DNA from 4 places in the Virgibacillus ainsalahensis genome. Region 2 is predicted to be linked to each of the others. Evidence: riboswitches for the same ligand, from Rfam matches in the RefSeq annotation. Region 2 holds a riboswitch; each other region holds the start of a gene.
The links. A riboswitch is a leader RNA that binds a small molecule or an ion and turns the genes downstream of it on or off. The one in region 2 is predicted to bind S-adenosylmethionine.
Positions count from the first base shown of each region.

Region 1 (5,185 bases), 500 kb from region 2:
CTGCCATCCTTCGAACAGAAAAAGCGGTTAACAAATCAGGTGAAGAGAAAAATATACAGAAGCTTCTCTACACTCAAGTGTATGTACAAGAAGCATTTAATCGTATGGAAGCAGATGCGAAAGAAACATTGATTGCAGTAGAAGAAGGAGACAATTTACGCACGATGCTCTCATCTCTAAGGAAACTGACTCGTCACACACCAACAAACGTGGTTTCGAAAAAACGTGAGATAGCTGCTGAGATCATTAAAGAAGAAAAATATACCGTATAAAGGAAAGGAGCCTTCTGTCGTAGGATAACAGGAGGCTTTTGATTTGTATAAAACTTCAATACATGCAGGAAACATGATAGAATTAAATGTAAACAAATAGAAATGGGGGTTAAAGATATGTCACTTGCATTTTATTGGTATCCCAACTGTGGAACTTGTAAAAAAGCAAAGAAATGGCTGGATGATAATAATGTTGAATATAACAGTATACATATTGTTGAAAATACACCAACTAAAGAAGAACTCCTGGACTTTATCGCAAAAAGTAGCCTTCCTGCCAAGAAATTTTTCAATACGAGCGGGAAAAAGTATCGTGAAATGAATATCAAAGAAAAAATTAAAGAAGCAGATACACGGGAAATGGCAGAAATTCTGGCTACTGACGGAATGCTGATAAAGAGACCAATCGTAACAGACGGCGAAAAGGTAACGGTTGGATTTAAGGAAGAAATGTTTCAGGAGTATTGGCTGAATAAATACTAGAAAAATTCAAGCTTAACTTGTATAGTTGAAATGAAATGATTATATGGAGGGATGGTTATGAGTTTACCGGAAGATAATTTATACTCAAAAGAACATGAATGGGTTAAAAAGGAAGAAGGTCGGTTGCGCATCGGCATTACAGATTTTGCACAAGATGAACTGGGAGATATCGTATTCGTTGAACTTCCGGAAGTTGGCGATGAAATTGAATTGGATGAGCCATTTGGAAGTGTGGAATCGGTAAAAACCGTTTCAGAACTGTATGCTCCTGTCAGCGGGAAAATCATAGAAGTGAATGAGGAGCTGGAAGACAGCCCTGAATTTGTAAATGAATCGCCATATGAAAAAGCTTGGATGGTTGTTGTAGAACCTGCGGATGAGTCTGAACTGGATCAGTTATTATCAGCAGAGCAGTACAAAGAGATTACGGAAGAAGACTAAAATAACTAAAAATATCTCTGGCTGACTTATACTTTTTAAAAAGTGTATAGTCAGCTATTGTTTTATCATATACTTAAGTAAATAAGCTTCTTGCTTGATTTCATAAGGAGTGCTATGTGATGATAACTCATGAAACGGATAAGGTGATCATTGTTGAGGGAGTAACAGACAAAAGACAGATAGAGAAACTAATAACAGATGATGTTACGATTGTTTGTACAAACGGTACACTTGGTGTAGAACGTTTTGATGAACTTCTGGAGACGTATGATCTGGATCATAAGGATGTCATTATAATGGTTGATGAGGATGAGCCGGGTGTGAAGCTTCGGAGACAATTAGCCCGAGAGCTGCCGCATGCTGAGCATATTTTCGTTAGCAGTGAATATCGGGAAGTGGCAACGACCCCGGAAAACATACTCGCTACTGCTTTACTGAGCAAGCACATTGCCGTTAATCCGATTTTTGCATTGAAAGGTAACAAGTATTTATAAGTATAAGAAAAACCGGCCTGCAACCAACAGAGTGAGGCCTGGTTTTTCCATTTGATTTAGGGTGATAATTTGCAACAGATAACAAATGAAGTCTTGCAGGAAGATCGATATCTATTATATATCTACACGCCATTTTGCGGAACATGTAAGTTGGCGCGCACCATGCTTGACAAGATAGAATCCGTACATAAGGAAGATGTTTTTTATGAAATGAATGCTTCCATGTACCCGGAATTTATGCAGGAAAACAGAATAGAAAGTGTACCATGTCTCTTGATAATGGAACAAAGCGAAATAAAAGAAAAAGTATATACGTTTTATTCAATTGCAAATATATACCATTACTTAATGGAATATAAACCGGAGTTGTTTGTGAAAGGCTAGGTTGTTTGTGTTGACACAAAATAATGAGCGTGCTATTATTTAAAATATTAAATTCCAGTTGAATGCGATTATCTCTTATCATGAGCGGTGGAGGGACTGGCCCTATGAAACCGCGGCAACCTTCAAACGTGATGGTGTTTGAAAGGTGCCAACTCCTGCAAAGTAATTACTTTGGTGGATGAGAGAACGAAAAGGTAATGTACTGCGCTTTTCTGTTCTCTTACAGAAAGGCGTTTTTTATTTGCAGTTAAGGCGGTATAAAATGTGGCTCTAACTATGTAAATACGGAATATACTTTTATTGCCATTAAAACTGGCGAAAAGTTGAGTATACTAAGGCTATACTGGATGTTGCAGTTTTTACGAGGAGGATTATGTTTGATTACTATAGAAAGTTTAAGTAAATTTTACAAGTCGGATAAAAAGCATATTACTGCTGTGGATGATCTGACACTCGATATAGAAGAAGGAGAGATATTCGGAGTCATCGGCTATAGTGGCGCCGGAAAGAGTACTTTTGTCAGATTACTTAACAGACTGGAGGAACCATCGACTGGACGAATTGAGATTGATAATCAGGAAATAACAGCATTAAACACGAATCAGCTACGGCTTGCACGCCAGGAAATTGGTATGATTTTTCAGCATTTCAATTTACTATGGTCCAGAAAAGTAAAGGATAATATTGCCTTTCCGCTCGAAATCGCTGGAATTTCAAAGAAGGAAAGACAGTCGCGTGTGCAGGAATTAATTCATTTAGTGGGGCTGTCAGGAAGAGAGAATGCTTATCCGTCTCAACTGAGCGGCGGTCAGAAACAGAGGGTCGGTATTGCTCGCGCATTAGCAAATAACCCAAAGATATTACTTTGTGACGAAGCAACTTCTGCACTTGATCCTGAAACCACGAACGCAATCCTGGACCTTTTAGTCGATATCAATCAAAAGTTGGGTCTGACAATCATCCTCATTACACACGAAATGCATGTGATACGTAAAATCTGTAAACAGGTTGCGGTAATGGAAAATGGGAAAATTATAGAACAAGGTGATGTATTGGACTTATTTTCACATCCAGAACAACCTGTAACAAAGAAGTTTGTGGAACAGGTCATGGGAGGAAATGATGAAGAGGACAGCGTGACTCATTTAGTTAATACCTATGAAGATGGTAAAATCATACGGCTTCATTTTATCGGGGAGACAACTAATCAGGCACTCATCAGTCAATTGGCTAAAAAATTTGCAATTGATATCAATATACTCCAGGGGAAAATTACCCAGACACAGGCGGGTGCCTATGGAACATTATTTGTGCAAGTGAAAGGTGAGCCGGAAGAAGTAGAGAAGGCTGTCTCCTTTGTACATGAAAAAACCTCTGTAGAAATGGAGGTAATCCCAGGTGTTAACTAATTTATTTCCAAATATAGATATGCAGGATTTTTGGGTAGCAACGTATGAAACGTTTTATATGACAATTTTTGCATTAATAGGGACATGCATTTTTGGACTTGTATTAGGGCTTTTATTATTTCTCACGATGAAAGATGGAATTTGGCAGAATAAATACATTAATTTTATCGTGGCAGCATTGGTAAATATTTTTCGCGCTATCCCTTTCATTATATTGATTTTATTACTGTTTCCATTCACGGATTTTCTAATTGGTACAATTCGTGGGCCCAATGCAGCACTCCCGGCGCTGATTATTGGTTCTGCACCGTTTTATGGCCGGCTTGTAGAGATTGCATTGAAGGAAGTAGATAAAGGTGTAGTCGAAGCAGCAAAATCAATGGGTGCTAAGACGCGGACCATTATCTTCAAGGTATTGCTGCCAGAATCTATGCCAGCCCTTGTTTCCGGTTTAACCGTCACGGCTATCGCGCTTATAGGTTATACAGCAATGGCTGGTGTTATTGGTGCAGGTGGACTAGGAAATTATGCGTACTACTTTGGTTTCCAACGACGTGATTTTGATGTCGTCTTCCTCTGTACGATAGCTATTGTATTAATTGTATTTATTTTTCAATTTGTTGGAGACTACATTACAAATAAATTGGATAAAAGATAATAGAAACTTGGCAACTTGGAAAAAATGCCAATTCTAAAATAGAGTACGAAACAAAATTATAAGGAGAGAATAAAAAATGAAAAAAGTTTTTGTTTTTTTATCAGCTTTATTAATTTTAATATTAGCTGCGTGTGGAAATGGAGACGCTGAGGAAAATAGTTCAGGTGACAATGATGGTGAAACAACAGAAATTACTATCGGTGCATCAAGCACACCTCACTCAGAAATACTGGAAGAAGCAAAACCTCTGCTTGAAAAAGAAAATATTACTTTAAACATTGAAGAATACCAGGATTATGTTTTCCCAAATGATGACTTGGCAAACGGGGAATTAGACGCGAACTATTTTCAGCATAACCCGTTTCTGGAACAAACAATCAGTGACACAGGGTATGAATTGGAATCTCTCGGTGGGATTCATATCGAACCAATGGGTGTTTACTCACAGGAAATTTCAAGTGTAGATGAAATTCCAGAAGGTACGGAGGTTATTCTAAGTAATTCTGTGTCTGATCATGGTCGTATTTTATCTTTATTTGAAGAAGAAGGTTTAATTACCCTGGATGAAAATGTAAAAAAATCAGCTGCAACAATAGATGATATTGTGGAAAATCCTTTGAATTTAACGTTTTCACCAGACTATGAGCCTGCAATGCTGCCGGAATTATACCTTTCCGAGGAAGATGTACTTGCTGTAATTAATACTAACTACGCGATTGGCGCGGATTTAAACCCAACGGAAGATGCACTCTTTATTGAAGGTGAAGAGTCGGAATATGTGAATGTGATTGCAGTTCGGTCAGAGGATAAAGATAACGAAGCATTGAATACACTTGTTAATGTCCTTCAATCGGAGGAAATTCAGAATTTCATTACCGAAAATTACGACGGGGCCATTGTTCCGACGGGTGGCAGTAATTAGTTTTCTGAAAATCTGGAGCATTTTATAGTATATGTCAGTAATTAGCTAAATGTTTATGGAGTTGTATGGCATATATCTTTCATTCAAGTATATAAGATCAAATAAGGATACAGGCGTTTAAA
Region 1 is NZ_AP043943.1:1,165,497-1,170,681, forward strand. Features, by position in the region: gene ACZ427_RS05435 (acyl-CoA dehydrogenase family protein) at 1-272, shown strand, start outside; gene ACZ427_RS05440 (arsenate reductase family protein) at 390-755, shown strand; gene gcvH (glycine cleavage system protein GcvH) at 813-1,196, shown strand; gene ACZ427_RS05450 (toprim domain-containing protein) at 1,316-1,690, shown strand; gene ACZ427_RS05455 (thioredoxin family protein) at 1,760-2,074, shown strand; SAM riboswitch class I at 2,147-2,259, shown strand; gene ACZ427_RS05460 (methionine ABC transporter ATP-binding protein) at 2,452-3,483, shown strand; gene ACZ427_RS05465 (methionine ABC transporter permease) at 3,473-4,141, shown strand; gene ACZ427_RS05470 (MetQ/NlpA family ABC transporter substrate-binding protein) at 4,218-5,063, shown strand.
Region 1: linked by a shared signal. The riboswitch ahead of ACZ427_RS05460 (methionine ABC transporter ATP-binding protein) and the one ahead of ACZ427_RS03105 (sodium:solute symporter family protein) in region 2 are both predicted to bind S-adenosylmethionine.

Region 2 (5,185 bases):
ATTCATCCCCCGTTGTAGCAGAAAATGTTGTCGGGCTCTATACTGGATTCACCGTCCCCTATCTGGGTTATGTCATTAATTTTGCCCAGTCTGCCAATGGGAGTATTTTATTTATGATTATTCCTGGTGTGCTGCTGCTTGGCTATGCTGCATTTACGATCTGGCGGACGTTAAGGCATTTGGATGAGGGAAAGCGTGCAGGGAGTGTGGAATGATTTGGTTTGGTGGGACGGAGGGACAGGTACCTCGTCCCAGTAGAGAAACGATAAGTTAAGATGTTCCTGAGAGATTAAAAGCGGAAGAGTAGAAGGATTCGGTTAACCAATCAGCTAAATGGCAGCCAATCCCTTTACCGGAAAAAATGGAAGAAAAGAGAATCTATTCTATCAAGAAATGAATTTGACCAATCAAAAACCTCAGATTCAATTTAATCTGCAACCCGCCGGGACAATGAACCTGTCCCTCTGTCCCCCCTTTTTTCCAAAACAGATGCAATTTAGGAGCAGGAATACCGCCCCTTTATTCGCATCGGATTACAAATTAGATGCTTCGGATAGGATTTGCTGTTGTTCTAGTTTCGGGCGGAAAAAGCGGATGGCTGCAATGAAAAAGCACAGGATTGCCGCAAACATAAATAGACCGAATAAACCATTTTGATAAAGTGGAGCAAAATAAAGCACATTTAATAACGTGAACAAAATACCACCGGTTACGCTAATATAAGCTAAACGGTTTGCTTTTTGAAAAATCCAATCGGCTTTTTTGTCCATGAGTGTCACCAGTGTGATACTCAGGATATTGATGGAACTGCCAACCCAGACAGGGTGAATGTTCAAATAGAATTCATTTGGATGCCAGTCACCGAGGTAATACCATAGCAGACCACTCGCAAATCCCATAAATAATGCGGTGACAACTGCGCGTTTCGTAACAACAGGCCAAAAGAGTGCTGCTACGACCGGCGCGAATGTTGCGCTGTTTCGAATGGTCCAGGCAAGTACATTCCACCAGGCGGATTGCTCTGTACGCATTAATCCAAACACAATCATTAATACCGTTAAAAGCAGCAATGAAATTTTCGTATATTTAATCAGCTGATTTTCTGTTGCAGCCGGTTTCAACGAACTTCCCACATCTCTTCCAAGACTTGTTGCCCCGGAAAATTGGCATGGGCCTCCCCACCCGAGCGCACATGCCCATACACCAAGGAAAAACAGACCTACAAGCGGTGCGGGCAGTACTTCCATTAGATATTGAGGAATCGCAATAAGTCCCGTTTGGGCATCAGGCACAACGATGCTTGCGGCAATTCCAAATAAAACACCGCCGACAATGAATGGGACTGCCATAAACCCTGCCATGATCAATCCTTTTTGTCCTTCTTCCGGCGAGCGTGAAGAAAGTGCCATCTGGAAAGCAGCCTGGGCAAGGATAACATTCACCAGAAATGTCCCGAACCATACGACAATCACTTGCAGTCCAACACTGCCAAAGTCAAACATTTCCGGTCTGTCGATGGCAAGTGTACGCAGGCCGTCGATGCCCGGATTGAGGAAAAAGGCGATCGCCCCAATGATAATCATGATTCCAAACAAAACCATATTCATTGTTTGCGTAAAAGCGATGGACCACATGCCGCCAGCCTGCAGATAAACGAAAAGCAGGATGGCGGTAAAAGCCACGGAAAGCGGCAGGGAAATCCCGGTGAACACATGAATGGCCGAAGCGAATGCAATTGCAGTTGCTACAGACCACATCGGAAACGCAAAGGCGGTAATGGCACCAGAAACACCCTTAGCCGTACGTCCATATTTATCACCAATCATACCGGAAACAGTGACAAGCATTTTTTTCCGAAATGAACGGATAATTAAAAAAGCAATGATGAAAATTTGCACCATTTCTGCCACCCCATACCAAACTGCTGAGATGCCGCTCAGATAGGAAAGCTCAAGAATAGAAATATAGGTAGAACCAGAAAATAATCCAGTTATACAAAAGGCAACAATCCATTTATTAAAATTTCGATTGCCAACAAAATAGCTGTCTTTTTTCGTCAAGCGACGTTTGGCAAATTGACCAGCAATAATCAGTGCAAACGTATAGCCAATTGCAAGAATGATAATCCAAACACCATATTCTGTCATGTTGTCCCCACTCCTTTTATGTTGAATAATAAGATAATAATACTAGGATTTAAGCTTGAAATCTTCCAAGGTTAAACAAGTAATAGAGAAAAGCCCACTTCCAAATAATAAGAAGAGGGCTTAAATAATTCAGATTCCTCTTCTTATCTTTCAGACATTTGTCTGATGGAATTGGCACAGTACTTGTAAATAGCCTGTTGCCGAGGTATCAAAGGGCCATTCCCTCCACCTCTCTTGATAAGAAGTCCGCTTATGTAATTGTATATAATTTACAATGTTTCGACAAATAAGTCAAGGGGGACGGAGGGACAGGTACCTCGTCCCAGTACAGAAACAATAAGCTAAGATGTTCCCGACGGATTAAAAGCGTAAGAACGGCAGGTAATAGAATAACCAAACAGCTAAATGGCAGACAATCCCTTTACCGGATTTTAGAAAACTTGGCCTGTTCGACTAGCTTTTATGATGGGAAAGCCGTAGCCTGAGCTTATGTAGTAAGATAGTTTTATGCTTTCTTAACTGCTAAAAAGAATCTATTCTATCAAGAAATGAGTTTGATCAGTCAAAAACCCTCAATTCAAACTGCACCCTGTTGGGACAATGAACCTGTCCCTGCGTCCCCCTAAACTTCATCTAATGCTGGCAATGCTGTTAGTGAGCCAACTTTTGTGCAGACTTGTGCTCCGACGATATTTGCGAAATACACAACCTCCTGTAGAAAATCGAAATCGGCATGGACATCAGCACTGTTTTCTTTTAATCTTTTGGAAAATTGATAAAGCACTGCACCGATAAAGGCATCGCCCGCACCAGTCGAATCAATGGATTTCACCGGTTTACTTGGGACAAGCTTCTCCTTCTTACCATTAGATATCACAGAGCCTTCTTTTCCCAGCGTAACGGCAACGATATCCGCTCCGAGCTGGTGAAGTGTGTCAACGCCCTTATGTATATCCTGCTCCTGTGTGATAATTTCTAATTCCTCTGCACTTACTTTCACAAAATCAGCATAGAAAAGTGCCTGCTTTGAACGTTCAATAAATCCCCGTTCATTCCCTTTCCACAAATCTCCCCGGTAATTTGGGTCAAAGGAAACAAATTTTTTCTTGTCCTTTGCCTGACGCATTAATTCAAAATACGTTTCCTTCAATGCACCATCCAGGAGTGCTGTTGCTGAGCCAAAATGAAGCACAGAGGAATCCAGAAGTCTATCAACCGGTAGTTCATCCAACTGTAGGTTTTTATCAGCGCCTCGATTAAATTGGAAATCGCGTTCGCCATCTGCTTCCAGGGATACAAAGGCCATTGTTGTCGACAGGTTTTCATCTTTTAACACGAAGGATGTCTCTACATTATATTGGTTGAGAGTTTCGATCAAAAATGTCCCAAACGCATCATTTCCGACTTTTCCCACCATGGAAGATTTCTCCCCCAATTTAGCTATTGCTGCGGCTACATTTGCAGGCGCTCCCCCTGCCATTCTCTTAAAATTTTCTCCATCCTTTAACGCAACACCTACATCGGTACAGAACATATCGATTAATAATTCCCCAACACAGCATACATTTGCTTCACTCATTATTTCGTCCTCCATAATATTTATTTTTTCAATCTGACTTCTAGAATAGTATGACACACAACTGTCTTCAAATATTTCAATCATTTTTAGTGTTTTGGTCGTTGACAGTTATATTGAAATCGTTTAAACTATCACGTAATCGATTACGTAAACGATTAACTTTTTTTACTATTATATCCTAAATCACAAAAAAATTAAACAAAAATGGAGGGAAAAACATGCAAACTTTCACCAACAGTAAGTATTGGTTTTCTTCAGGCTATTTATTCCTATTCTTTATCACCTGGTCAATTTGGTGGTCCTTTTATGCGATTTGGCTAAATAACACACTAGGGTTAAGCGGTGCTCAAGTTGGAACCGTTTACTCTTTCAATTCATTTAGTGCATTGCTATTCATGTTATTTTATGGGGTTATACAGGATAAATTAGGAACGAAAAAGCATTTAATATGGTTTCAAAGTATTGTCCTGATTTTCATTGGTCCTTTTCTGATTTATGTATATGAGCCCTTGCTAGTTTCTAACTTTTATCTTGGTGCAATATTAGGTTCTATTTATTTAGGTGCAGGTTTTGTTGCAGGTGCTGGATTTCTTGAATCCTATACCGAAAAAATCAGCCGTAAATATAATTTTGAATTTGGAAAATCGAGAATGTGGGGTTCTCTGGGTTATGCTGTTGCTGCATTTGGCGCCGGGACACTACTAAGCATCAATCCACATATTAACTTTTGGTTGGCTTCTGCTGCGGGTGTTCTCTTTTTTATTTTGAATTTTTTCTTCAAAGTAGATATATCAGATCAGGAAGAAAAAGATACAAGTAATATTTCAAAGAAAGATATAGCCTTCATCTTTAAAAGTAAAGTGTTCTGGTTTCTATTAATCTATTTATTTGGCACTGTTTGTATCTATACTGTATATGACCAACAATTATTTCCTGTATACTTTGTTGACCAATTTGCTGATGAAGCAACAGGAAATCAGATATATGGATATTTGAACTCCTTCCAGGTGTTTGTAGAAGCCCTTTTCTTATTCCTCGCACCGTTTATTGTTAATAAAATCGGTGTGAAGCAATCATTAGTGCTAGCAGGTAGTGTGATGGCTTTTCGTATTGTTGGCTCTGCTGCTGTATCCAGTGCAATTGGAATATCTTTTATGAAGTTACTACATGCTGTGGAGCTTCCAATCCTGTTAATTGGGGTATTTAAATATATTTCAATGAATTTCGATGCTAGAATGTCTGCAACTGTTTATTTGGTTGGATTTAAGGTATCAAGTGAAATTGGAGTTATCTTCTTCTCATCAATAGTTGGGTATTTATATGACTTGACCACCTATGAAACCACATTCTATATTCTCGGCACTATTGTCGTTCTATTTGTGATTACATCAATATTCACACTCAACAAAGATAAAAAAGCTATTCCAGAAAATAAAACTGATTTATACCAAAATATTAA
Region 2 is NZ_AP043943.1:667,540-672,724, reverse strand. Features, by position in the region: gene sipW (signal peptidase I SipW) at 1-215, shown strand, start outside; gene ACZ427_RS03105 (sodium:solute symporter family protein) at 534-2,147, opposite strand; SAM riboswitch class I at 2,288-2,391, opposite strand; gene ACZ427_RS03100 (carbohydrate kinase family protein) at 2,770-3,726, opposite strand; gene ACZ427_RS03095 (MFS transporter) at 3,945-5,185, shown strand, end outside.

Region 3 (5,185 bases), 890 kb from region 2:
AAAAAAAGCGCCATATCGGCATTTGTATATTTTTGCTCTTATTGATATATTAAAAAAGTTGCGCTTTCATGTGAAAAACTATACAAGATAAGGAGTTGATATTCATGGCATCTAATCAGACTACAGGTCACACAAACAATGAAGCGTCAGGGGATGACTATTCACTCGACAGGGTGCCGCGTGACAAGAGAAATATGGGATGGCTAAGTATTACCAATATTACGTTCGGAATTGCAACGGCAATTTTCTACTTCCAAATGGGTAGTGTAATGGCACTACAGTTTGGTGCAATTAACGCAATTATATCAGCTATATACGCAATTGTTGTTGCCGGCATATTGGGAACATTTATTGCATATCTATCTGCAAAATCGGGGATGAACGTAAACTTACTATCCCGTGGTGGCGGATTTGGCTATATTGGAGCGTCTCTAACCTCATTTATCTATGCCACGAATTTTATTATGTATTGTGCGCTGGAAGGCATGATATTAGTCACTGCCGTCCACGAATTCTTCCCAGTTATCCCACAATGGGCGTTAATTATTTTCTTTGGATCACTCGTCATTCCGTTAAACTGGTTTGGGATCAAGCAATTGGATAAACTGCAAAAATGGTCGCTGCCTTTGTTCGGCGTTTTTTTAATTGCAGCAATCGTAATGGCCTCAATGACACCTTCCCTCTATGAAGGTAGCTTCTGGACCTATATGCCAGAAGGGGTTCAAGTAGGTGGTACAGCGCTATTGCTTTGTATCGGGATGCAGCACGGGATCATGGGACTGACACCGTTGCTCGCTTCTGATTATGCCCGTTTTCTTAAACCGAAAGATACGAAATTTGGCATCTTTGCCATTGGCTTTATTCCGCAAATCTTCTGTTTTGGTGTGATGGGAGGTCTTGGTATCTGGTTTGGTGTTCGCCTGGGAGAACCGAATCCTGGTGTATACATCGTACTACTGCTAGGTATCTGGGGTGTTTTATTTACAATGATCACACAGGTAAGAATCAATATTACCAACATCTACAGTGGTTCTCTTTCCCTGTCTTCCTTTTTTGAAAACATCTTTAAATTTACACCGGGCAGACGTTTCTGGGTAGTTATTACAGGTATCTCTGCGATTGTCTTAATGCTTGGTGGCATCGTGAATCATCTGGAAATGGCAATGACATTCCAAGGGGTCTTTTTGATGACATGGGCTGCTATTCTAGTAACAGATGCGGTCATCGTCAAGCGAATTCTTAAGATTGGCCCAGGCTATTATGAAGCCAAACAGGAAAACCTGCATAAGTGGAACCCTGTTGGTGTTGCATCATTATTGATAGCCAGTGGTTTAGGAACAATTGCTGCATTAGGCTATATGGGTACGTTCCTGCAAAGTACTGCCGCATTCTTTGCAGCAATACTTGCAGCGATTCTTACCGTAGTCCTTGCAATTACAACAAAAGGTAAATTCTATATCATAAAAGAAAACCCTGATGTTCACAAACAAGATTATATCGCATAAAAATAAACCCTCTACTCGTGTGAGTAGAGGGTTTTGTTTTTATTATTTTTGATTCTGATCATATTTTACTGCTAAATCGAAATGGTGTTGTTCATGGATTGCTACTAAGTGAATGCTTTGAATGACGTTTGGGTAGTGGGCAATCGGGTCGGGATAGCGAATTTGGCCGGCCACACGTTCATCGATAGCAGCAACTTTTTCCTTCAATTTGGCTGTTTCGGTGTTGAGCAGCTGCCAAACCTCTGTGAAGTGGTATTTCTGACTCAGATTATTTGGCGGTATTAACAGAAAAGGCGCTTTCATTGGTCGTTTCTTCGTTTGCTTGTATTCCTCATAAATATTATGACTCTTTGTTTGATACGGACGTTTCTTGCGTAGATGTGCATAAGGCTGCATCACTGGAAGATAAAAAATGGAAACCCTTCGCACTAACCTTACCATAAGCACGAGATGATAGACTGTCTCGCCAATCGACCATTTATCCGTTAGTGGACGTTCCCATGCGTCCTCCACCTTTTCATCTATGTACCGAAAAAAATCATTACGTTGGTCTTCTACCAGCTGAAAATAAAATTGCATCTGCTCACTTTTCAAGGGATATTCACCTTCTAAACCTATAATGGATATTTCGTTCTCCTTGTGAAATCTGTTTATCTACGACTTACAATTCAATGCCTTATTCCGCAATTACCTGCCCCGTTCATGAAAATATTTATTGCACAAATTCAATCGTTTTAGCTGTTCTCTCAGCAGTTGCTTTCCCCATTATTTGCTCTACAAGGTAGAGTGCCATATTAATTCCTGAAGAGACCCCGCCGGAAGAAATGAAGTTACCATCATGCACAACTTTACTATCGGATAAAACGCGAATATGAGGATACTTTTCTTGTACAATTTTCAACGCTGAGTGGTGGGTAGTAGCTTTCTTTCCATCTAATAATCCAGTTTCACCTAATATGTACGCTCCGGTGCAGACGGAACAGATATATTCAATCGTTTTATGTTTCATCATCCAATCTTTTATCTTTCCCTTTGATTTAAAACTCCTGCATTGCTACTCCTCCTATGTATATAACTATTTCTACGCTATTGACCACATTCCTGCTTATTTAACAACTCTGCTATTACACTGAAATAAATTTCATGCAAAAATCGCTTGACTATTCTACTAATTCTGATAAGATTAATGACAATTACATAAATAGCTACTTCTTATCCAGAGAGAGGGAGGGACTGACCCGATGAGCTCTCGGCAACCGGTCTTAGAAGGGATTTTCCCCTTTTAAAACACGGTGCCAATTTCAGAGGAATGAATGCATTCCGAAGATGGGAAGGGGACGTGATGTCTAAGATTACCGCCCTTCCCCTTCATGGAGAAGGGCTTTTGTGTAAATAATAATAAAGGAGCGGATTATAAATGGCTGTACAAACAGTTAAGGCAAATGCAACACTCAAAGAAAATGTATTGGTGGAGACAGAAGCAAGGGGCCACAAACTGACCATTGATGAGCCGGCAAATCTTGGTGGAACCGACAAAGGCATGAATCCAGTGGAGGTGCTACTTTCCGGACTCGGCGCATGCCAGTCCATTGTCGCCCGTACCTATGCGGAAAAATTCGATATCAATCTGAACGCATTTTCCGTGGAGCTGGAAGGTGACATAGATCTTGACGGATTCCTTGGCAAAAGTGATGTCCGCCCGGGCTTTTCCACCATCCGCTATACCTACCACATCGAGACAGATGCACCCGAGGAGAAAGTGAATGAGTTTGTTGCATTCATCGAAAAACACTGCCCTGTCGGTGATACCATCGCCAACACAGTAGAAGTTGTATCTGGAGGGGTAGTGATCGAGAATCCGGTTGGGCAAAAATAAACAAAGAGCGCGCCGATTCATGAAAAGCAGATGATCTCAATCTATTGAATAAAACAGAATGCATCTTTCTTTATTATGTAACCACGAATAGTGTTATAATTAACTCACAAAGGAGGATGATTTCTATGTTGTCAAATAAGTTACAAGAAGCATTAATTAACCAAATGAACAACGAGTTTGCAGCATCCCATGAGTACATGGCGATGGCATCCTACTGTGAAACGAACAGCTATGATGGTTTTGCTAATTTCTTTATCCAGCAGGCGAAGGAAGAGCGTTACCACGGCATGAAAATTTACAATTACTTGAACGATCGTGGGATTCATGCGAAGTTTAAAGCACTTCCTGCACCGAAAAATGATTATGGTTCCGTTCTGGATACGTTCAAAAAAGGCCGAGAACAGGAAAGAGAAGTAACAAAATCATTCTATGAAATATCAGATATTGCAATGGATGAGAAGGAACATATGACATTATCCTTTGTCAGATGGTTCCTGGATGAACAGGTTGAAGAAGAGTCCATGTTTGAAACGCATATTGACTATATGGAGCGTATCAAAGATGATAATAATGCACTGTTTATCTATGAACAGCAGCTTGCCAAGCGGGAGTTTGACGAAGAAGATTAATTGGATAGATCAATAGAAAACTGCACTCCAAATCCGGGTGCAGTTTTCTATTGATCTGTAAAAATACCTATGGTTATTGATTCAATTAACATTCTCCAGGAATCGGGACTCATCGGGGGGATGAACGACTGAACGAAGAAGAAAAGCTGTCATTCGGTCACTCATCATGGGGATGAACGACTGAACGAAGAAGAAGAGCTGTCATTCGGGCACTCATCAGGGGGATGAACGACAGAACGAAGATGAAAAGCTGTCATTCGGGCACTCATCAGGGGGATGAACGACTGAACGAAGAAGAAAAGCTGTCATTCGGGCACTTATCAAGAGGATGAACAACCGAACGAAGAAAAAGAACCGACATTCGGGCACTTATCATGGGGATGAACGACTGAACGAAGATGAAAAGCTGTCATTCGGGCACTCATCAAGAGGATGAACAACCGAACGAAGAAAAAGAACCGACATTCGGGCACTCATCAAGGGGATGAACGACTGAACGAAGATGAAAAGCTGTCATTCGGGCACTCATCATGGGGATGAACGACTGAACGAAGAAAAAGAGCTGTCATTCGGTCACTCATCATGGGGATGAACGACAGAACGAAGAAGAAGAGCTGGCATTCGGGCACTCATCAAGGGGATGAACGACTGAACGAAGAAAAAGAGCTGTCATTCGGTCACTCATCATGGGGATGAACGACTGAACGAAGATGAAAAGCTGTCATTCGGGCACTCATCAAGAGGATGAACAACCGAACGAAGAGAAAGGGCCGTCATTCGGGCACTCATCATGGGGATGAACGACTGAACGAAGAGGAAGAACCGGCTTTCGGGCACTTATCAGGGGGATGAACGACTGAACGAAGAAGAAAAGCTGTCATTCGGGCACTCATCAGGGGGATGAACGACTGAACGAGGAGAAAGAGCCGGCTTTCGGGCACTTATCAGGTGAATGAACGACCGAACGAAGGAGAGCTGTCATAATGATTGTATATCAACGAAAAATAGCATACCAATCACTATGCGATTTGGTATGCTATTTAACTTGTTCATTTACATTTGCAACATCTTTTTATTAGCGATTTGAAATTGCAGATCTGCTACATTTTCTATAAATTTTTTATCATGTGATACAAACAGAATGGTTCCTTTATAGGAAGTGATAAAGCGTTCCA
Region 3 is NZ_AP043943.1:3,636,362-3,641,546, reverse strand. Features, by position in the region: gene ACZ427_RS18085 (purine-cytosine permease family protein) at 105-1,505, shown strand; gene ACZ427_RS18080 (DinB family protein) at 1,548-2,084, opposite strand; gene ACZ427_RS18075 (DJ-1/PfpI family protein) at 2,218-2,517, opposite strand; SAM riboswitch class I at 2,715-2,838, shown strand; gene ACZ427_RS18070 (OsmC family protein) at 2,923-3,381, shown strand; gene ACZ427_RS18065 (ferritin) at 3,507-4,010, shown strand; gene ACZ427_RS18060 (Msr family ABC-F type ribosomal protection protein) at 5,064-5,185, opposite strand, start outside.
Region 3: linked by a shared signal. The riboswitch ahead of ACZ427_RS18070 (OsmC family protein) and the one ahead of ACZ427_RS03105 (sodium:solute symporter family protein) in region 2 are both predicted to bind S-adenosylmethionine.

Region 4 (5,185 bases), 680 kb from region 2:
TAATGTTTTCAGACCTCTGAGCAGAAGCCAAGCATCAAATGGCGACATAATTCCACCCATGTCTTTTTGTGTTGTCATCGCCACTGAATCCAGGAAATCCCTTTTCCCAACGACAAGCCCTGCAACAACATCCCCGTGGCCGCCAATATATTTGGTTGCACTATGAATAATGATATCACAGCCAAGCTCGAGCGGCCGCTGCAAATAAGGAGAGGAAAATGTGTTATCAACGACTACCGGTATATCATACTCCTTTGCGACTTCTGCTACCATCTCAAGATCAATCAGCTTCATTGTCGGGTTAATTGGTGTTTCCACATAAATACAAACCGTTTCCGGCTTGATGTGTGACCGGACTTCCTCCTTTGAAGCCATTTCTGAGAAATCATGATCAATATTGTATTTTTCCTTCATCATCGTCAGTAACCCGAATGTGCAGCCATATAATCCGGACGAGCATACGATATGATCATTTGCCTTTGTCAGGGCAACAAGCACAGCAGACACCGCAGCCATCCCGGAAGCAAATGCAAGACCACGCTCTCCTTTTTCAAGTGCCGCAATCCGCTCTTCTAGTATTGTTACTGTCGGGTTTCCGATTCGGGAGTAGACATATCCTTCCTCTTCACCGGCAAAGCGTCTTTCCCCTTGTTCTGCTGTATCAAATGTATAGGTTGATGTTTGGAATAATGGTTCAGCCAGGCTTCCGAGCATATCTTTTGAATCATATCCTTCGTGTATAACTGTCGTTTCAAAGTTTTTTTGTTTTTTTGACATGAAATAAACCTCCGTCAATTGTTTTTAAAACATTCTAACTACTATATTAACCTATAATACTATCGTTTGAAAGCGTTCATTCCTCACAGCTCATTTTTCCATGCTCTTATCGCATAATATGCTCCTTTTCAAACTTCGCAATTGATATAAAATACGATGTTGCGACGTACAATATCACTGGGTTGATTTCCGTTAGAGTTAAAAACATCAACCTTCAGTTCAAATTATGTCGCATTTTATCGTTTTTGTATCAAAAAAAATAATCTATTAGAAAACAGCCTTTTAAAGCGTGCTATTACAGGCAGCGGTTGGGATAGATCTACGGACCTTAGGCTAGCCCGCGGAGCCTTTTCGGATTGAGCAGGTAGATTGCTTAATCCGGTAATACCTTCTAAAATTGGTTTACTTCATTAATGGGGGAAAGAAGAATGAAAAACAACCAGGAAAAAATCGGAATTACATATGCGGCAGGGGCATATCTCTTATGGGGGTTTCTTCCAATCTATTGGAAAATGGTCGACAATGTTTCTGCCGGAGAAATACTGGCACAGCGAATTATATGGTCGTTTGCTTTTATGCTGGCAATTGTTTTAATTTCAGGGAAATTTCCCGCCTTCATCATGGAATGTAAACGAATCTGGAAGAAAAAGAAACAATTGCTTGGCATTAGCCTCGCCTCTATTTTTATCAGCCTGAACTGGCTGACATTCATCTGGGCGGTCAACAGTGATTATGTCGTCCAGGCAAGTTTGGGCTATTATATCAACCCACTTGTCAGCATTCTGTTGGGAATTATCGTATTAAAAGAGAAGTATACAGGAAGGCAGTTTCTCTCATTTATTCTAGCAGCTGTCGGTGTACTTTATTTAACCGTGAGTTTCGGTGTATTCCCATGGGTGTCTTTCGTTCTGGCATTTTCCTTCGCTTTTTATGGTTTATTGAAAAAGATGGTCGATCTCAGTGCTATGTTCGGTTTAACCATTGAAACATTGATTGTTACACCAATCGCCCTGATTTACGTCTTTACACTATCCGAAAATGCATTCTCTATGGCGACTCCTCTTTCCGCAACAAATCTCCTTTTAATGGGTGGAGGAGTGGTTACTGCAGTTCCATTATTGCTGTTTGCAAGTGGGGCTAAACAAATCCCGCTCGCTATGATCGGTTTTCTGCAGTACATTGCCCCAACAATTATGTTGTTTCTAGGTGTATTTCTATATAATGAACCATTCACGCAAGCACATCTAATCGCGTTTTTATTTATCTGGGCCGCATTAATTATTTATATGGCATCTTCATATAAACGGCCTGTTTCAAAACAAAAAAACGCCGGAGCAGGAAAAAGAAATACATAAAACAACTGTTCGAAAAATATTTATTTTGGCAAAATAGTTGACAGGCTGTCAGGCTTCAGCCTATAATGTTGAGTAATTCAGAAAAATTAAATCTCTTATCCTGAGTGGCAGAGGGAATAGGCCCTGCGAAGCCCGGCAACCTTAATGCAAGATGAAATTGCTTTAAAGGTGCCCCATCCTACAGGTCACATGATCTGGAAGATAAGAGGAGGACCGGTTCGAATATACGCCCTCTTCTTAGGAAGAGGGCTTTTTCATTCCTTTTCCAACGTTCCAGTACGATACCAAACCATCCAAAATCCAAGGAGGAATCATTCATGACTAACTTTCATTTTCACAACCCGGAAACAGTACTACTTCACGGAGGTCAGGAACCAGACCCTACTACAGGTTCACGGGCAGTACCAATCTATCAAACAACTTCATACGTTTTTCGTGATACAGAGCATGCACAAAATCTGTTCGGTCTGGCAGAACCGGGAAATATTTACTCCCGTATCATGAACCCAACCGTTGATGCTTTTGAACAGCGAATCGCTCAGCTTGAGGACGGTGTAGGCGCAGTAGCAACCTCATCCGGGATGGCTGCGATTACCCTTTCCATATTAAACCTGGCTTCTGCAGGAGATGAAATCATCGCCGACAGTAATTTATATGGTGGTACATACAATCTTTTCGTAAATACATTGCCGCGCTACGGAATCGATGTGAAATTGGTAGATGGTACGGATCATGAAGCAATACAGGCTGCCATTACGAATAAAACAAAAGCTATATTTGGCGAAATTATCACAAACCCAAGTCTTAATGTCTTCGATGTAGAGAAAGTAGCCGAAATTGCACACGACAATAACATTCCATTAATCATTGATAATACGTTTGCCACACCATATATGACAAAACCACTTGCATGGGGTGCTGATATTGTTGTCCATTCTGCAACAAAATGGATTGGTGGTCACGGCACGACAATTGGTGGTGTGATGGTCGACGGCGGCCGTTTCAATTGGAATAACGAAAAATTCCCTGGATTTACCGAACCGGATGACAGCTACAATGGGCTTCGTTATGCTGACCTGGGAGCTGCGGCTTTTGCCACAAAGTTCCGTGTACAGCTGTTGCGTGATATTGGTGCGGCATTAAGTCCTCACAATGCATTTTTATTATTGCAGGGACTAGAAACACTGCACTTGAGAATGGAACGCCACAACAAAAATGCTCAGGAAGTCGCTGCATACCTGCAAAAGCATCCAGCAGTTGAATGGATTAATTTCCCTGGTCTTGAGGAACATCCGTCCCACAACCTTGCAAAAAAATATCTAGCAGGCGGGTATGGATCTATAATCACTTTTGGAATTAAAGGCGGACGTGATGCAGGCAGAAAATTAATCGATGGTGTTAAACTCTGGTCCCATGTTGCCAATGTTGGGGATGCCAAGTCATTAATTATTCACCCTGCATCAACAACACATCAGCAATTAGGTGTCGAGGACCTTAAACAAAGTGGAGTAACGGAAGAATTGGTTCGGTTGTCCGTTGGAATCGAATCACCACAGGATGTTCTTGCTGATTTGGATCAGGCAATCACAGCTGCTACAGGTGAGCCGGGGTTGTATGAACCAACAGAAGAAGATGTAGTTAAATGGTTGCTATCTTCCCCATTTGACCGCAGTAATGGTGGTATACGCAAGAAGGTGATTGCAACAGTTTCAGCCGATCAAGCCAGTGAGAAATTGGAAAAAATTGGATTTGAAGTAATTGCCATTGATGAAGTATCGAATGCTCCGGATGAAGCAGATGCCATTTGGGTAAAAGATCAACAAGTTTCTGCATCCATTATCGAAGAAGTTGCCAATAAACAAGGAAAGATCCTATGGGCCGAAAACGCTTCTGATGTCGATCAGAAATCACAGGAAAATGCTGATAAAGCAGGCATATCGATCGTAACAGGCAAAAACCCTTATGATCAGGCGATTCGTTTACGAGCGAATCAAGCTTCCCGCGTAGGTGCCCAAGTTTAACAAAAGCCAATGAATTATCACTTCCTGTCGCTGGATGATCAATCCCGTAGGCACTTGACCATCCAGCGCCTTGGAAGTTATATTTCAACATGAATATAAGTTGTAACAATATCTTAACGTTTAAAATCCTTATATATTGGAAAAAATATATATGTCACATCAATCTATAAATCGCCTTTTTGCAAGGCGATTTTTTAATCTGTAAAATGAAAGTAACATATAGAAAAATTAGCCCCTTATACTTATAATAGGGAACTATATAATATCACAACATGGATGTGATACAGTTGAGGAGAAAGCACTTTTTTATTGCAATTATGGTTTTTATTCTTTTGGGGGGAATCTTTTTTTGGATGAATCGTCCCACAGCCAACTTTGATGATGTGACAATCCCACAGGAAGAAGACGTTGAAGTATCTGAGGAAAAGGAAGAAGAAAATCCAGAACCCGAACAGGAGGAACCTGAAGATGAGCATGTAACAACGGAAGAAGGACCTACACACCGACAGTTTTCCCAAATTGTCATGGAAGGATTACAAAATGCAATCAATTTTCTTTCCAAACGGGAGTCACGTATAGTCGCTATCGGTGATTCACTCACACAAGGTGTAGGTGCATATAATGAAGAAGGTGGATATGTCGGCATATTAGACCGCGCAATCAATGAAAATAATCAAATTGTTACGATTGATAATTTTGGTAAACGCGGGAATCGGTCCGTCCAGCTGCTGGAACGCCTGAATGATCCGGGAATTTCCTCATCTCTTGCGCAGGCGGATATCACATTAATAACAATCGGTGCAAATGACATTATGAAAATAGTAAAAGAGAACTTTACGAACCTGAAATTGGAGGATTTTGACCAGGGGCGAAGGCAATTTGAAGAAAGACTGAAAGAAATCATCACAACCATACAGGACATCAACCCAAAATCAGAAATTTATCTGATTGGTTTTTACAATCCTTTCCAACAATATTTCCAGGAAATTGAAGAACTGGGCATCATCGTTGAGGACTGGAATAATACGAGTA
Region 4 is NZ_AP043943.1:3,845,588-3,850,772, reverse strand. Features, by position in the region: gene megL (methionine gamma-lyase) at 1-777, opposite strand, end outside; gene rarD (EamA family transporter RarD) at 1,206-2,132, shown strand; SAM riboswitch class I at 2,225-2,340, shown strand; gene ACZ427_RS19045 (O-acetylhomoserine aminocarboxypropyltransferase/cysteine synthase family protein) at 2,450-4,153, shown strand; gene ACZ427_RS19040 (SGNH/GDSL hydrolase family protein) at 4,507-5,185, shown strand, end outside.
Region 4: linked by a shared signal. The riboswitch ahead of ACZ427_RS19045 (O-acetylhomoserine aminocarboxypropyltransferase/cysteine synthase family protein) and the one ahead of ACZ427_RS03105 (sodium:solute symporter family protein) in region 2 are both predicted to bind S-adenosylmethionine.